3 regions of the Xanthobacter sp. DMC47 genome follow, and region 3 is predicted to be linked to each of the others. Evidence: riboswitches for the same ligand, from Rfam matches in the RefSeq annotation. Region 3 holds a riboswitch; each other region holds the start of a gene.
The links. A riboswitch is a leader RNA that binds a small molecule or an ion and turns the genes downstream of it on or off. The one in region 3 is predicted to bind cobalamin.
Positions count from the first base shown of each region.

Region 1: it holds a riboswitch for cobalamin, as region 3 does, so the genes downstream of both, ACT54R_RS02665 (TonB-dependent receptor plug domain-containing protein) here and ACT54R_RS16260 (DUF1636 family protein) in region 3, are expected to answer to the same signal.
Region 2: it holds a riboswitch for cobalamin, as region 3 does, so the genes downstream of both, ACT54R_RS22335 (energy-coupling factor ABC transporter permease) here and ACT54R_RS16260 (DUF1636 family protein) in region 3, are expected to answer to the same signal.

Region 1 covers NZ_JBQUZM010000001.1:553,643-558,868, reverse strand. The annotation lists gene ACT54R_RS02670 (ABC transporter substrate-binding protein) at 1-434, opposite strand, end outside; cobalamin riboswitch at 762-961, shown strand; gene ACT54R_RS02665 (TonB-dependent receptor plug domain-containing protein) at 1,066-3,054, shown strand; gene ACT54R_RS02660 (ABC transporter substrate-binding protein) at 3,100-3,963, shown strand; gene ACT54R_RS02655 (FecCD family ABC transporter permease) at 3,963-4,949, shown strand; gene ACT54R_RS02650 (ABC transporter ATP-binding protein) at 4,946-5,226, shown strand, end outside.
Region 2 covers NZ_JBQUZM010000006.1:52,455-57,680, forward strand. The annotation lists gene ACT54R_RS22320 (LLM class flavin-dependent oxidoreductase) at 1-671, opposite strand, end outside; gene ACT54R_RS22325 (DUF2946 family protein) at 983-1,384, shown strand; gene ACT54R_RS22330 (copper chaperone PCu(A)C) at 1,788-2,282, shown strand; cobalamin riboswitch at 2,374-2,618, shown strand; gene ACT54R_RS22335 (energy-coupling factor ABC transporter permease) at 2,656-3,339, shown strand; gene ACT54R_RS22340 (DUF983 domain-containing protein) at 3,400-3,984, opposite strand; gene ACT54R_RS22345 (hypothetical protein) at 4,051-4,440, opposite strand; gene ACT54R_RS22350 (aldo/keto reductase) at 4,588-5,226, shown strand, end outside.
Region 3 covers NZ_JBQUZM010000004.1:954,726-959,951, reverse strand. The annotation lists gene glyS (glycine--tRNA ligase subunit beta) at 1-1,296, shown strand, start outside; cobalamin riboswitch at 1,582-1,777, shown strand; gene ACT54R_RS16260 (DUF1636 family protein) at 1,837-2,316, shown strand; gene cobW (cobalamin biosynthesis protein CobW) at 2,313-3,347, shown strand; gene cobN (cobaltochelatase subunit CobN) at 3,351-5,226, shown strand, end outside.

The DNA.
Region 1 (5,226 bases), on a different contig from region 3:
TTGTTGTCCGGCGGCACGAACTGCTTGGAGATCAGGGTGCCGGTGGCCACGTTGTTGATGACCGGAATCTCGGCTTCCTGATAGAAGCGCTGGGAGGCGAGGGCGACGCCGGTGTTGATGTAGCCGAGGGTAGCGACCACGCCTTCCTTGTTGATCAGCTCCTGGGCGATCTGCACGCCCACCTCGTTCTTCGCCTCGTCGTCGCGCTCGACGAGCTGGAGGGGACGGCCCAGCACGCCGCCGGCCTTGTTGACCTCTTCCACGGCGAGCTTCACGCCATCGCGCATGCTGACGCCCATGGAAGACGAGCCGCCGGTGAAGGGGCCGGTGAGGCCGATCTTGATGGGGTCGGCGGCGTAAGCTGCGCCGGAAACGGCAAGCCCGAAAACGGCAACGCCTGCGGCCAAAGCCGCGACCATGCTCCTCAGTCGCATCTTCTACTCCCTGTGTTCCCGATTATTCGGTTATTATACTTTGGTAGTACCCGCCCGCTCGTTGGCGGCGCGGCTCTCAATCGTTTAAGCGAATTGAGCGGGGTGCGCCACCATAACCTAGCGGAATGTTGGGTGCGGCCTTTGCTGCTGCCGTTTTTGCAGGCAGCCGCGCCCTCGCGATACGGATGTCGCGTGATTTCGGACCACGCATTTTTGAAGCAATGAGCAAGATGTGATCGGGCGATACGCCGTCCGGCGCGGTCTTCCCGCAGTTGCTCTCAGGCTTTCGCGCTTGCGAAGGATTCGTTGACGCGGGGTCCGGCCGCCGCCTATGGTCGGACCGACGGTTCCCGCAAGGGATCAAAAGGGAACGCGGTGCTCCGGTCTTGCCGGAAATGCCGTGGCTGCCCCCGCAACTGTAAGTGGCGAGTCCTCTGCCATCAGCCACTGGGTCGCACGACCTGGGAAGGCGGCAGCAAGGGCGATGACCCGCGAGCCAGGAGACCTGCCGTCAGCCGTGGTCATGCGCGAGCACGTCGGGCGGGGTTCTCCTGATGGCGGTTTTTCCGGCCTGCCGCGGCCGGGATGCCTCGTTCGCGGTGACGGACCACCCGTGCCGTCGAGTTTCCTCATGCCGTCCGCCGTTCACTCCCGATCTCGCCGCGCCCTGCCGGCCGCGGCCTTGCTCACGCTCGCCTGTGTCCCGCTTGCCTGCGTTCCCCCCGCCCGTGCCCAGACGGCGGACGACCAGAATGCCGGCGATCTACCCACCATCGTCGTCAGCGCCACCGGCATCCCCACACCCGAAACCGAGGTGGCGAGTTCCGTCAGCATCGTCACGGAGCAGGACATCGCCCGCAACCAGCAGCGCACCCTGCCGGACGTGCTGCAATCCCTACCCGGCCTCAACGTGGTGCAGACGGGCGGTCCGGGCGGCACCACCTCGGTGTTCATCCGGGGCACCAATTCCAACCATGTGAAGGTGCTGATCGACGGCATCGACGCTGGCAACCCGGCCGCTACCAACGGCGCCTTCGATTTCGGCAAGCTGCTCGCCTCCGATCTCGAACGGGTGGAGGTGCTGCGCGGCCCGCAGTCCGGCCTTTATGGCTCGGACGCCATCGGCGGCGTCATCTCCATCACCACCAAGAAGGGGGAGGGGCCGCCCAAGGTGACGGCCTATGTGGAGGGCGGCGCGCTCGGCACCTTCAACCAGTATGCGAGCCTCACCGGCTCCACCGAAAAGCTCGCCTATTCGTTCAACGTCACCCACTTCTCCTCCACCGATATTCCGGTGACGCCGCAGACCGTCGGCCCGCCCATCTGGCCGCGCAATCCCAACGCCTACGACAACTGGACCTATTCCACCCGGCTGGACTGGCAGGCCACCGAGACGTTCGCGGTGAATTTCGTCGCGCGCTACATCGACACCAGCCTCGCCTTCACGCCGGATACTTATCCCCCGCCCACCTACGAAGGCCTTCCGGCGGCGCTACGGTCCACGGCCTATACGGGCATGTTCTTCACCAAGGGGGAGGGCGTGTGGACCGCGCTGGACGGCGCCCTCGTCACGACCTTCGGCGCCAGCGAGATGACCTCGTCGAGCCCCACGGTGGGGCCGAATCCGGACGTGAACGGCACCTATGACGGCGACCGGCAGGTCTATTATGTCCGCTCCAACTATCTGGTGGCGCCGGGCCAGAACCTGCTGGTGGGCGCCGAGCGGCGGAACGAGGCCATGACCTCCTCCACCGCCTATACCGCTGTGGATGCCTCCACCGGCGACACGGGCGTCTACGCCGAGTATCAGGGCAACCTCTGGAACCGGCTCTTCTTCGCCGCCAACGTGCGCTACGACGCGGACGACAGCTTCGGCGACCACACCACCTTCCGTCTCGCCCCGGCGCTGCTGTTCGACGAGACGGGCACCAAGCTGAAGGCGAGCTACGGCACCGGCTTCAAGGCGCCGACCCTCTACCAGCTCTATGCGCCCTATTACGGCAATGCGAGCCTCCAGCCGGAGGAGAGCGAGGGCTGGGATGCGGGCTTCGAGCAGAAGGCGTTCGGCGAGCGCGTGCTGTTCGGGGTGACATACTTCCACAACAACATCACCAACCTCATCAGCTACGATCCGGTGACGTACCAGAACGTCAACATCTCCAGCGCCGTGTCGCAGGGTGTGGAGGCGTTCGTGGCGGTGAAGGTGACGGACCGCATCGATGCGCGGGTGGACTACACCTACACCAACGTCGTGGGCTATGTGCCGCCCGGCCAGCCCTTCGGCGCCGCCTGCGCGCCCATCGATGCCACCTCCTGCTATCCCCTGCGCCGGCCCAACAACAAGGTGAGCCTGACGCTGGGCTGGCGGCCGACCGACGAACTCGATCTGGCGGCAAGCCTCGTCTATGCGTCCTCCTGGTGGGACATCGTGCGCCTCACCTCGAACTACATCGACCAGCCCGGCTACACGGTGGTGAATCTGGCGGCGAACTACCGGCTCAATGCCGCCACCACCGTGTTCGGGCGCATCGACAATCTGTTCAACCAGACCTACGAAAACCCCAACGGCTTCCTCGCCCCCGGCTTCGGCGCCTATGGCGGGGTGAAGCTCACGTGGTGAGGCGCGCATGGTGAGGGTTCGGTGAAAGGCGCGGCGGCCGGACTGATGCTCGCGGCTCTTCTGGCCTGCGCCCCGGCGCGGGCGGAAGAGACGCACGTCCGGCCCCGCGTCGTCTCCTTGAACCTCTGCTCGGACGAGCTGGCCCTGCGGCTCGCCGATCCCGGGCAGGTGCTCTCCGTCACCCATCTGGCGCGCGATCCGCTCTCGTCCAACGTGGCGGACCTTGCGCGCGGCGTGCCCGTCAATCGCGGGCTGGCGGAGGAGGTGGTGCCGCTGAAGCCGGACCTCGTGCTGGCCGGCGCCTACACCGCCCGCAACGCCACCGCCATGCTGCGCCGCCTCGGCTTCGAGGTGGTGGAACTGACCGATCCCGAAACCCTCGAAGAGGCCTACGCCCAGATTCGCATGGTGGCGGCGCGCCTCGGCGTGCCGGAGCGGGGCGAGGCCATGGTGGGGCAGATGCAGGCGGCGTTCGTGCGTCTGCCGCCGGTCGCGGGACCGCGCCCGACCGCCGTGGTGCTGCGCCCCAACGGCTTCACCACGGGCCGCGGCTCGCTGGCCGACGAACTGATGGCGAAAGCCGGCCTCGCCAACCTCGCGAGCCGCCTCCCCACGGATAAGATGGGCCAATTGGCGCTGGAGGAGATCGTCCGCGCCGCGCCCGATCTCGTGGTGGTGAATGCCGATGAGGCGGCGCCGCCCTCGCTGGCGGACGCGCTGCTGCATCATCCGGCGCTTGCGCCCTTCAAGGGCCGCACGCTGGCCCTGCCGCTCAGGCTGTGGACCTGCGCCGGGCCGGACCTCGCCGAGGCGGCGGCGCTGCTCGCGGCGGCGCGGGCGCGCCTCTCCGGGCCGGAAGCAGCGCGGCCCTCCGGCCTGCATCACGCAGCCGCCGAGGGGGCGCGCTGATGCCCTCGCGCGCGGTCCTTGCCCTCGGCCTCCTGGTCGCGGTGTTGTTCTGCGCCTCGGTGGCGGTGGGCTATGCCCCGCTCGACCTTGGCGGGGCGTTCGGCGATCTCCTCGCCGGCCGGCCGAGTGTTGCGGCGCTGGTGCTCTCGGAACTGCGCCTGCCGCGCGCCATCCTCGGCGCGGCGGTGGGCTTCAGCCTCGGCCTCACCGGGGCGGCGTTGCAGGGGCTGATGCGCAATCCCCTCGCCGATCCCGGCGTCGTCGGCGTCTCCGGCGCGGCGGCGCTGGGGGCAGTCATCGCCTTCTATTTCGGCTTCTCCACTTCCTTCGCGCTCGCCTTGCCGCTGGGCGGACTGATGGGCGCGGCGGCGGCCACCGCCGTGCTCCTCGCCCTCGCGGCACGGGGGGCGGGGACGGTGATGCTGATCCTCGCCGGCGTCGCCCTCTCCAGCCTCGCTGGCGCGCTCACGGCGCTGGCGCTGAACCTGGCGCCCAGCCCCTATGCGGCGCTGGAGCTGGTGTTCTGGCTCATGGGCTCGCTGGCCGACCGCAGCCTCGTGCACGTGGCGCTGGCGCTGCCCTTCATGGCAGTCGGCTGGGTTCTGGTGCTCCGGACCGGACCGGCGCTCGATGCGCTGACACTGGGGGAAGATGCCGCCGAAAGCCTCGGCTTCCCCTTGCGCCGGGTGCGCCTGCTGGTCATCGGCGGCACGGCGGCGGCGGTGGGGGCGAGCGTGGCGGTGGCGGGGGCCATCGGCTTCGTCGGGCTCGTGGTGCCGCATCTGGTGCGCCCGCTGGTGGGCCACCGGCCGGGCCGGCTTCTGGCCGCGAGCGGGCTCGCCGGCGCGGCGCTGACCCTTGGCGCGGATATCGTGGTGCGCCTTGTGCCCACGCGGCCAGAGTTGCAGCTCGGCGTGGTGACAGCGCTCATCGGCGCGCCCTTCTTTCTGTTCCTCCTCGCGCGTTTACGGGGGATGGAGGCATGAGGCTCGCCGCCCGTTCCGTCACTGTCGCGCGCGGCGCCGCAACGCTTGTGCGCGACCTCAGTCTGGAGGTCGAGGGCGGCACCTTCCTCGGCCTCCTCGGCCCCAATGGCGCCGGCAAGACCAGCCTGATGCGCGTGCTGGCCGGCCTTGAGGCGCCAGCCTCCGGCCATGTGCTCTATGACGGCCGCAGCGCTGGCGACATCGGCCGGCGCGGGCTCGGCCGGACCATCGCCTATCTCCCGCAGGATGGCCGCATCCACTGGCCCTTGCCGGTGGA
Region 2 (5,226 bases), on a different contig from region 3:
CGGATGCCGTCCGCCGAGCCACCCGCCTGCACCAGCACCGGCCGCCCCTGTACCGAGCGCGGCACGTTGAGGGGCCCGCGAACCGAGAAGTGGCGGCCACGATGCTCGATGGGATGGACCTTGGCGGTGTCGATGAAGCGGCCGGACGCCTTGTCGCCGACGAAGGCGTCGTCCTCCCAGCTGTCCCACAGGGCTGTCACCACGTCGGCGAATTCGTCGGCGCGCTCATAGCGGCTGGCGTGGGCCTCTAGCTCGTCGGTGCCGAAATTGCGGGCGGCTGCGGCATCGGCGGTGGTGACGATGTTCCAGCCCACCCGGCCATTGCTGGCGATATCGAGGGAGGCGAAGCGGCGGGCGAGATTATAGGGGTCGTTGAAGCTGGTGGAGGCGGTGCCGATCAGCCCCAGATGCTCGGTGGCGGCGGCCACATGCGCCAGCACGATGGTCGGCTCCAGCGCCTGGAACGGGCGCAGATCCGGACGATCGGAAAAGGACGGTACGTCGGCCAGGAAGATGGCGTCGAAGGTGCCGCGCTCGGCGATCTGCGCGACCTTCACGTAATGGGCGATGTCCGCATAGGCGCGGGGATCGGACGACGGCGCACGCCAGGCCGAGCTGTAGAAGCCGGCGTTCAGGGTGTTCACGTTCAGATGCAGCTGGCGCGCGGCCATGACGTCGCTCCCGGAGGACGGAGACCGGCGGGCGATGCGCGTTCGATGCGGGTGCCGGCCAATCGATGCCGGCTACTCTACGAACCTGAATTAGTTTGTCTATAAATTTAATTGAATTTATCTCGAGACCAAATCCGGCGCTGCAGCTGAAGAACCTGAAAAGCCTGCAATGGCGCAGCATTGCGCGCATCCTGGGCAGTCCGTTAAGGCGGTCCTGAACCGGGGCCGCCGCCGCGCGCCGCGCTTTCAGGATGACAAGCGCCGTGATGCCATTAACATCGACGCAACGGATCGGACTCACGGAGCGGACGGTGGTCGGGCGGCAGCAACTGGCGAGGTTGGGGCGCGGCGCGTTTGGCGTCTTGCTGGCCTATGCCTTTTTGCTGCAGGTCATCGTCGGGGGACTGGCGACGCAGCGCATGACCTTCGCCGCCATGGACGGCGCCAGCCCGAGTCTTTGCGCCTCCATCCAGAACAATTCCCACCCTCAGCCGGGGCATTCCGGCCCGGGACAGACGGACGCGGATCATTCCGCCTGCTGCCCGCTGTGCGCATTCTCCTTGCTGTCGCCCTTGCTGCCCATGTCTGTGGCGGCCGGCCAGCCTGTAGCCGCACCGCTTCCCGCCGCGCGTTCCGGCATGGAGAGCCCGCCCGCACCGGGCCTCCAGCGTTATGAGCCACGCACGTCGCAAGGGCCTCCGCTAAACGCCTGACCGCCGGTTTCACCGTGGTCATCGCGTTGCTGGACCAGCTCCACGCTGGCGGCGACCGCGGTCCATGGTGAATGTCGAGCGCATCGAGAGCCCCGGCGCCATCCGTCGCTGCGGGAGCGCTCGACTGGGCGGCGGAGTGAGCCTCGTGTTCAAGCCGCCCACCGACAAGGCGTCCGCCGCCTTCGTCGTCGCCCCTCTCTTGGAAGGCATGTTCACCACACTCCTGTGGATGCGGCCGCAACCGGCCGTGCGGCCTTCTTCCGTGCGCAGACGCAATAGGGCCCGCGCACGCTCCGCCGAGGCTGCCCCCCCCGGGGAAGCCTCAGTTTGAACCGAGCTTTGCTGTTACATCCACGCCTTTCCGACTCAGCGCGGGAATGGCGCAACACCTGAGGAGTAGGCCATGTCCATCTTCCATCTCACCCGCCGCGCCGTGATCGCGGCAGCGGTCGCGACCGTCGTGTTCGCGGGCGGCGCGGCCATGGCGCACGACTACAAGGCGGGCACGCTGCAGATCGACCATCCCTGGTCGCGGGCCACGCCGGGTGGCGCGAGCGTCGCTGCCGGCTATCTGGTGGTGAAGAACACCGGCACCGCACCCGACCGCCTCATCTCCGCCAGCGTGCCGTTCGCCGGCCGGGTCGAGATCCATGAGATGGGCATGAAGGACGGCGTCATGATCATGCGTCCGGTTCCGGACGGTCTCACCATCCCGGCCGGTGGCAGCGTCGAGCTGAAGCCCGGCGGCTACCACATCATGTTCCTGGAGCTGAAGAGCCCACTGAAGGAAGGCACCTCCGTGGACGGTACGCTGACCTTCGAGAAGGCCGGCACCGTGCCCGTGCAGTTCCAGGTCGAGGGCCTCGGCGCCTCCGGCAGCACCCATTCCGGACACTGAGGCCGGAAACGCGCTCGCACGACACGCCGGGCCAAACGGTCCCGGCGCGTCGTGCCTGCGGGATTGCTTGACAGCGCGGAGGTGTTGGGTGCCTGCTGCGCATGCGAACGGTGCTCCGGTTGCCACGGCATCCGGAGTGAAACGGGAATGGGGTAGTGCCTGAACCTGCGGAGCCAATCCGCATGATCCGGCCCGAAGCCCCAACCGCCCCCGCGACTGTGAGCGGCGAGCGATCTTCCAGCATGCCACTGGCCAAAGCCCCCTCGGGCCGGCCGGGAAGGCGGGGGTGAGCGTAGACCCGCGAGTCAGGAGACCGGCCGGTCGCATGATGACACCCCTCGGGCCGTCGGGTGAGACGGCAACGGAGACCTGCATGCATATCGAACCCGGACTCGTCGACGGGGCCAAGATCGGCCTCAGCTATGTCACCGCGGCCGCCGCCGGCGGCTATGCCCTGAAGCTTGCCTATGAGGCGGCGCGCGAGCGCGGCGTCCTCTCGCTGGCGGGCCGCACCTTCGCCACCACCGCTTTGGTGTTCAGCTTCTTTGAGGTGCTGCCGCACTATCCGGTGGGCGTCTCGGAAGTCCACCTCATCCTCGGCTCGACCCTGTTCCTGATGTTCGGTGCTGCCCCGGCCGCCCTCGGGCTCGCCTTCGGCCTGCTCATCCAGGGCCTGTTCTTCGCGCCGTTCGACCTGCCCCAGTATGGGATGAACGTGACCACCCTGCTGGTGCCGCTGTTCGGCGTCGCCGCCGTCGCGCGCCGCATCTTGGCGCCGGGCACGCCCTATGTGGAGCTGAAGTACGGCCAGGCGCTCGCCCTCTCCACCGCCTATCAGGCCGGCATCGTGGGCTGGGTGGCGTTCTGGGCGGTCTACGGCCAGGGCTTCGCGGCGGAGAACCTCACTTCGGTGGCGAGCTTCGGCGGCGCCTACATGCTCGTCATCATCGTCGAGCCGCTGGTGGACCTTGCGGTGCTCGCTGCCGCGAAGGCGCTGCATGGCGCAGTCAAGGGCGGCAGCCCGCTGCTGGAGCGCCGGCTCTACGACGCGGCCTGATCGCGCCCCCAACCCTCGGATAAGCGAACGCCGGCGGTGCTCCCGCCGGCGTTCTGCGTTTCAGGGGACCTCGACGGGCGGGGGCAGGGCGGGAGAGGGCAGGGCGGCTGGGGCTTCCGGGTCCGGTACCAGATGGCGGAGCGGATCGAAACCTCCCACATGGTTGGCCCAGGCAAGACCGACGGCGAGGCCCTTGGCGCGGGGCAGCACGTGGAAGGCGGCTGCCACGGCGACGAGTTCGCTCGCCGCCAGCTCGACCGCCAGCGGCAGGTCGCTCAGCAACTCCAGAATGCCGCCCACCAGCGATCCGGCCAGCAGCGCGAGGGGGATTGCGAGCACCGGCACGGCATTGGTAACGCGGGCATGGCCCAGCGCCTCGTTGCAATGGGAGCACGTCTGCGAAACCTGCATCCAGCGTCCGAACAGGGCGCCCTCGCCGCAGGCCGGGCACCGGCCCGACCAGCCGCGCCGGGCGGCCGCCTCGATGGGGCGGGGCGGGTTGAAGCCGTTGGTGTGAAAGAGGCGGCGCGGCGCGCGGCGGGCCGGATCGAACGCTGTGCGGGTGGCGGCGCCGAATTCGGCGGACATGGCGGCGCGGGCGCGCGCAAGCGCCTCTGATGGCGCGTGAGATTGCGTGTCTGACATGGACGTAACCCGAAAGGCCGCGTCAGCGGCAGGGACCGGAGGCGCCGGGATGGCTCCCGCGCCGGTTCAGCTCTGGGTCACGTTCCCGGGGGGCCCGCGGGCCTGCGCGCCACGGGCCTCCTCGCCCGTCCGGCGATCGCTGCGCAGGGAGAGATGGGCAATAAGCCGCGCATCGGGCGCCGCCAGCGCGGGTTGCGGCTCGGCGGCAAGGCCGGACGCCGATGTGAGCACGCAGGCGTCGCAGGGATGCGCCTTGAGTACCGTTCCCGCGTCTCCACCGTTGAGGCAGAGGTCCGGCAGCGTCCCGTCCGGCAACGCGTAGGCTGCAAGATCGACCGGCGCTTCGGAGGAGGGCAGGGCGACAGGCTGATGGGCAAACCCGAGCGTCAACTGCGCCAGCACAAACAGTGCGGCAGCGGCCACCCGCAAGCCTTTGAATCCCAACCCGATGCCCATGTTCCGCTTGTGTGCAACGCGGCAGAAGGGGTCAAGCGCGTGAATCTACGCAGCGTCCCCCTGCCGCAGGCCGGCTCTGGACCTCCCAGAAGCAGGCGTTATGGTCGCCCGCAACCCGCCAGCGGAAAGCAGCCCCAAGGAACCGCCATGACCAAGACCGTGACCCTTTCCAATGGCGAGACGGTGCCCGCCCTCGGCCAGGGCACCTGGTACATGGGTGAGCGCTCGACGGCGCGCGCAACGGAGGCGAAGGCCCTGAGGCGGGGCATCGACCTTGGCCTGACGCTCATCGACACGGCGGAAATGTATGCCGATGGCGGCGCCGAGGAGGTGGTGGGGGAGGCGATCGCCGGGCGCCGGGACGAGGTGTTCCTCGTCAGCAAGGTCTATCCGCACAATGCCAGCCGGGCGGGCGTCGCCGCCGCCTGTGAGCGCAGCCTGAAGCGGATGAAGACCGATGTGATCGACCTCTATCTGCTGCACTGGCGCGGCAATCATCCCCTGTCCGAGACCGTCGCCGGATTCGAGGCGCTGCAGAAGGCGGGCAAGATTCGCCTGTGGGGCGTGAGCAACCTCGACACGGACGACATGGAGGAACTGCTCGCGATCAGGGGCGGGACTGCCTGCGCGGCCAACCAGGTGCTCTACAACCCGAGCCGCCGCGGGCCGGAATTCGACCTGTTCCCGGAGCTTCGCGCCGCGCACGTTCCGGTCATGGCCTACAGCCCCATCGAGCAGGCCCGCCTGCCCCGCGGCGGCGCACTGGGCAGCGTGGCCAAGAAGCAC
Region 3 (5,226 bases):
TTCATCCTCATCTCCAACCTCGTTGCTTCGGACGGCGGCGCGGCCATCGTCGCCGGCAACGAGCGCGTCATCCGCGCCCGCCTGTCGGACGCGAAATTCTTCTGGGATACGGACCGGCTGAACGGCCTCGCGAGCCGCATGCCCAAGTTCCAGTCCATCACCTTCCACGAGAAGCTCGGCTCGCAGGCCGAGCGCATCGAGCGCATCGTCCGCCTCGCGAAGGAATTGGCCCCCAAGGTCGGCGCGCCGGTGGCGCTGGCCGAGGAGGCCGCGCTGGTGGCGAAGGCGGACCTGCTCACCGAGGTGGTGGGCGAGTTCCCCGAGCTGCAGGGCCTCATGGGCCGCTACTACGCGCAGGGTGAGAACCTGCCGGCTGAGGTCGCCGCCGCCTGCGAGGAACATTACAAGCCGCAGGGTCCGAACGACCGCGTGCCGACCGCGCCGGTCTCTGTGGCCGTGGCGCTGGCGGACAAGATCGACACGCTGGTGGGCTTTTGGGCGATCGATGAGAAGCCGACCGGGAGCAAGGATCCCTATGCGCTGCGCCGGGCGGCGCTGGGGGTGATTAGGATTGTGCTAGAGAATGGGCTGCGGGCGCCGCTGCTCTCGGTGTTTAGTTTTGCGGCCGGCGGAAAAGCCGACCTTTCGGCCTTGGCTAGTGTCAGCCTGTCGGACGGAAAATATTCCCCAAAGGGAACAGCTGAAGTCATCGATGACGTTTTGCAGTCGCATCGTGTGGCTGGCCTGAATTTCGATAAGACGAAGACCCTTATCGACCTCCTCGCCTTCTTCGCCGACCGCCTGAAAGTCTACCTGCGTGATCGCGGCGCCCGGCACGATCTCGTCGATGCCGTCTTCGCCCTCGAAGGGCAGGACGATCTCCTTCTCGTCGTCCGCCGGGTGGAGGCGCTCGCGGCCTTCCTCGCCACCGAGGACGGGAAGAACCTCCTCGCCGGCTACCGCCGCGCGGTGAACATCCTGCGCATCGAGGAGAAGAAGGATGGCCGCGCCTTCGCCGGCCCCACCGTCGCCGCTTTGCTCAAGGAGCCGGCGGAGGAGCACCTCGCCGCCGCCATCGACGATGTGAAGGCCCGCGTCTCCAAGGCTGTCGCCGCCGAGGATTTCGAGGCCGCCATGACCGCGCTGTCCGACCTGCGCCAGCCGGTGGACGCCTTCTTCGACGCTGTGACGGTGAACGACGCCGATCCCGCGCTGCGCGAGAACCGCCTGAAGCTGCTCGATGAAATCCGCGCCGCCACCCGCGGCATCGCCGATTTCGACCGCATCGAAGGGTAGGGCAGGGGGCGCTTTCCCCAATCGTAAGCGGGTTCCCTCTCCCCTTGCGGGAGAGGGTTAGGGCGAGGGGTAAATATCGCCGCTTTCCAGTCGGTCGTCTTCCCTTGCGAAGCCGCCGCTGACCCCTCACCCCCGCCCTCTCCCGCAAGGGGAGAGGGAGTTCGGCCGGTTCTTGCCCTACGTACGGCTCTTGGACCCCGGCTCGGCGCTCCGGCTGCGCCGTCGCTGGTCCGGGGCACGAGAGCGTTTCCACGCCCCTCATTTGACAATCCCGCCCGCCCTGCCTTTAGTGGCGGCGTCGAAGGTCCCGTGGTCCCACACGGGCGAAAAAGGGAATGCGGTGCGGGGAAACCCCCAATGCCGCGGCTGCCCCCGCAACTGTCGGCGGTGAGCCCCTGCCAGACGCCACTGGAGCAATCCGGGAAGGCGGCAGGGGCGGTGATCCGCGAGCCAGGAGACCTGCCTTCGACGAGGTCCGCGCCGGGCGGGGTGCTCCGGTATTGCGTCCCTTCGAGCCCGTACGCGCGGGCGCTCGCACCCGTGGACGTTTCGGTGGAGCGCGGCGCGATTCCCGACAGCACTGGCCCTGAGCCTGGCGCCGAAAGCCCGGACGCCGGCTGCGCGCCAGAAGCCGCGCGCGAACCCGCCCCCGCCGTCACCCTCTTCATCTGCACCACCTGCCGTGCCCCCGGCAATGACGCCCCGTCGGATGCCGAGCGCGACGGCGCGCGCCTTCTTGCCTCCGCCTGCGCCACGTCCGTCCCCGAAGGCGTTGCAGTTGAGGGCGTTTCTTGCCTCGCCAATTGCAAGCGCGCGCTCTCCGCCGCCATGGTCCGCCGCGACGGCTGGACCTATGTGTTCGGCGACCTCGCCCCGGACAGCGCCGCCGATCTCCTCACTGGCGCCGCGCTTCTCGCCGGCTCGGAAGATGGCCTGATGCCCTGGCGCGGCCGGCCGGACGTGCTCAAGCGCGGCATGGTCGCGCGCATTCCCCCGCTCACCCGCAAGGAGACCCGATGACCTCGCTCGCCCGCGTGCCCTGCACCATCGTCACCGGCTTCCTCGGCGCCGGGAAGACGACGCTGATCCGCCATGTGCTGGAGAATGCCGGCGGCAAGCGCCTCGCGGTCATCGTCAACGAGTTCGGCGACGTGGGCATCGATGGCGAGATCCTGAAGGGCTGCGGCATCGAGAGCTGCGACGAGACCAGCATCGTGGAACTCGCCAATGGCTGCCTGTGCTGCACCGTGGCGGATGATTTCGTGCCGGCGCTGGACCAGATCCTCGCCCGCGCGCCGAAGGTGGACCACATCCTCATCGAGACCTCCGGCCTCGCGCTGCCGAAGCCCCTGGTGCAGGCCTTCCAGTGGCCGGCCATCAAGGGCCGGGTGACGGTGGATGGCGTGATCGCCGTGGTGGACGGCCCGGCGCTGGCCGAGGGGCGCGTCGCGCCCGATCTCGCCGCGCTCGATGCGCAGCGTGCCGGGGACGAGAGCCTCGACCATGACGACCCGGTGGAAGAGGTGTTCGAGGACCAGATCGCCTGCGCCGATCTCGTCGTCCTCTCCAAGTCCGATCTGCTCGATGCGGCCGGCTTCGCCACGGCGGAGCAGGCGGTGGCCGGCGCTTTGCCGCGCGCGGTGAAGCTGGTGCGCGCCTCGGGCGGCAAGGTGGACCCGGCGGTGCTGCTCGGCCTCGGCGTCGGCGCGGAGGACGTCATCGACGCCCGCCGCACCCATCACGACGACGAGGAAGACCACGACCACGACGAGTTCGAGAGCATCGTCCTGCCCCTTCCCGAGATCGCCGATCCCGCCGCGCTGGCGGCCCGCGTGGTGAAGGCGGCGGAGACGCCGGACGTGCTGCGCGTGAAGGGCTTCGCCGCCGTGGAAGGCAAGCCACTGCGCTTGCTGGTGCAGGGTGTCGGCCCGCGCGTGTCGCACCATTTCGATCGCGCGTGGGGTGCGGGCGAGGCGCGGCGTGGGGCGCTGGTGGTCATCGGCCTCAAGGGCTTCGACCGCGCGGCGGTGGAACAGGCCATCCTCGGCTAGCCCATGCATATCCTCGCCACCACATCGACGAGCCTGGAGGCGTTGGCCGAGCCGGTCGACCTCGCCCAGCCGCCCGGCGACATGGTGGCGCTCTCCTTCACCGACAGCGACCTCATCGGCCTCTCCGCCGCATGGCGCGCGCGTGGCGGGCAGGGACCCAGCCTGCGCCTCGCGCGGCTGAAGGATTTGCGCCACCCCATGTCGGTGGATCTGTGGGTGGAGAAGGTCGCGGCCAAGGCGAAGGTGGTGCTGGTGCGCCAGCTCGGCGGCCTCGACTGGTGGCGCTACGGCGCAGAGCAATTGGCGACCATGGCCCGCGCCCGCAGCATCGCCCTCGCCTTGCTGCCCGGCGAGGATCAGGACGACCCGCGCCTCGCCGCCCTCTCCACGCTGCCGCAGGAGACGCTCGCCCGCTGGCTCGGCTATTTCCGCGCGGGCGGGCCGCAGAACATGGCGGCGCTGCTGGCGGACATGGGCGAGGCGGCGGGCTTCGCCGCGCCCGAGGCCGTCCCCGCGCCCCGCCCCGTGCCTTCTACCGCCTTCCACCGCCCCGGCGCCGGCCTCGCGACGCTGGAGGAGGTGCGCGGGGCGCCGCGGCCGAATGCGCTCATCCTTTTCTACCGCTCCCAATGGCTCGCCGCCGATACCGCCGCCGTGGATGCGCTGGCGGCAGCGCTGGAGGCGCGGGGCATCGCGGCGCATAGCCTGTTCGTCCCCAGCCTGAAGGCGCCGGAGGCGCGCGCCGCCGTGCGTGCCGCGACGGCGGCGCTCGATACCGCCATCCTCCTCACCACCACCGCCTTCGCAGCGGGGGAGGCGGCCGAACTCTTCCCCGAAGGCGGCCCGCCCGTTCTTCAGGCCGCCCCAGCCACCACGGCGCGCGAGGCGTGGGCGGGCAGCCCGCGCGGCTTCTCGGCGGCGGACCTCGCCATGCATGTGGTGTTGCCGGAGCTGGATGGGCGCGTGTTGGCCGGCGCCCTCTCCTTCAAGGATTTCGCCCCGCCCGACGACGACCTCGCCTTCACCGCCGCCCTCAACCGGCCGGAGCCGGAGGCGGTGGCCCATGTGGCCGACCGCGCGGCGGCGCTGGTCCGCCTCGCCGCCACGCCCCGCGCGGAGCGGCGCCTCGCGCTCATCCTGCCGGACTATCCCGGCGCCGAGGGGCGCTCGGGCTATGCGGTTGGCCTCGACGTGCCCGAGAGCGCGCGGCGGATGCTCGGAACGCTCTCGGCAGCCGGCTACGGCACCGGTCCCGTCCCGGACGATGCCAAGGCGCTGCTTGCTGCCATCCGCCCCGAACCGGCGCTGGCGCTCGACACCTATCGCCAACTCTTCGCCACCCTGCCAGAAGCCGCGCAGGCGGCCGTCACCGCCGCCTGGGGCGCGCCGGAGGACGACGCGGATGTGGCCGACGGCGCCTTCCGCTTCCGCCTCACCCGGTCCGGAAACATCACGCTGGCCTTCGCGCCGGATCGCGGCGCGAGCCTCGACCGGCGGGGGGACTATCACGATGCCAGCCTGCCGCCGCGCCATGGGCTGCTCGCCTTCGGCCTGTGGCTGCGAAAAGGGCTCGATGCCCATGCGGTGGTCCATCTCGGCGCCCATGGCACGCTGGAATGGCTGCCGGGCAAGGCGGTGGCGCTCACGCCGGCCTGCTTCCCGCAGGTGGTGATGGGGGCGCTGCCGGTGGTCTATCCCTTCATCGTCTCCAATCCCGGCGAGGCGGCGCAGGCGAAGCGGCGGCTCGCCGCCGTCACCATCGGCCACCTGCCGCCGCCCCTCGCCAGCGCCGGCCTCAGCGCGGCCGAGCAGCGGCTGGAGCGGCTGGTGGATGAATATGCGCAGGCCGACGGCCTCGACCGCCGCCGCCGCGAACGCC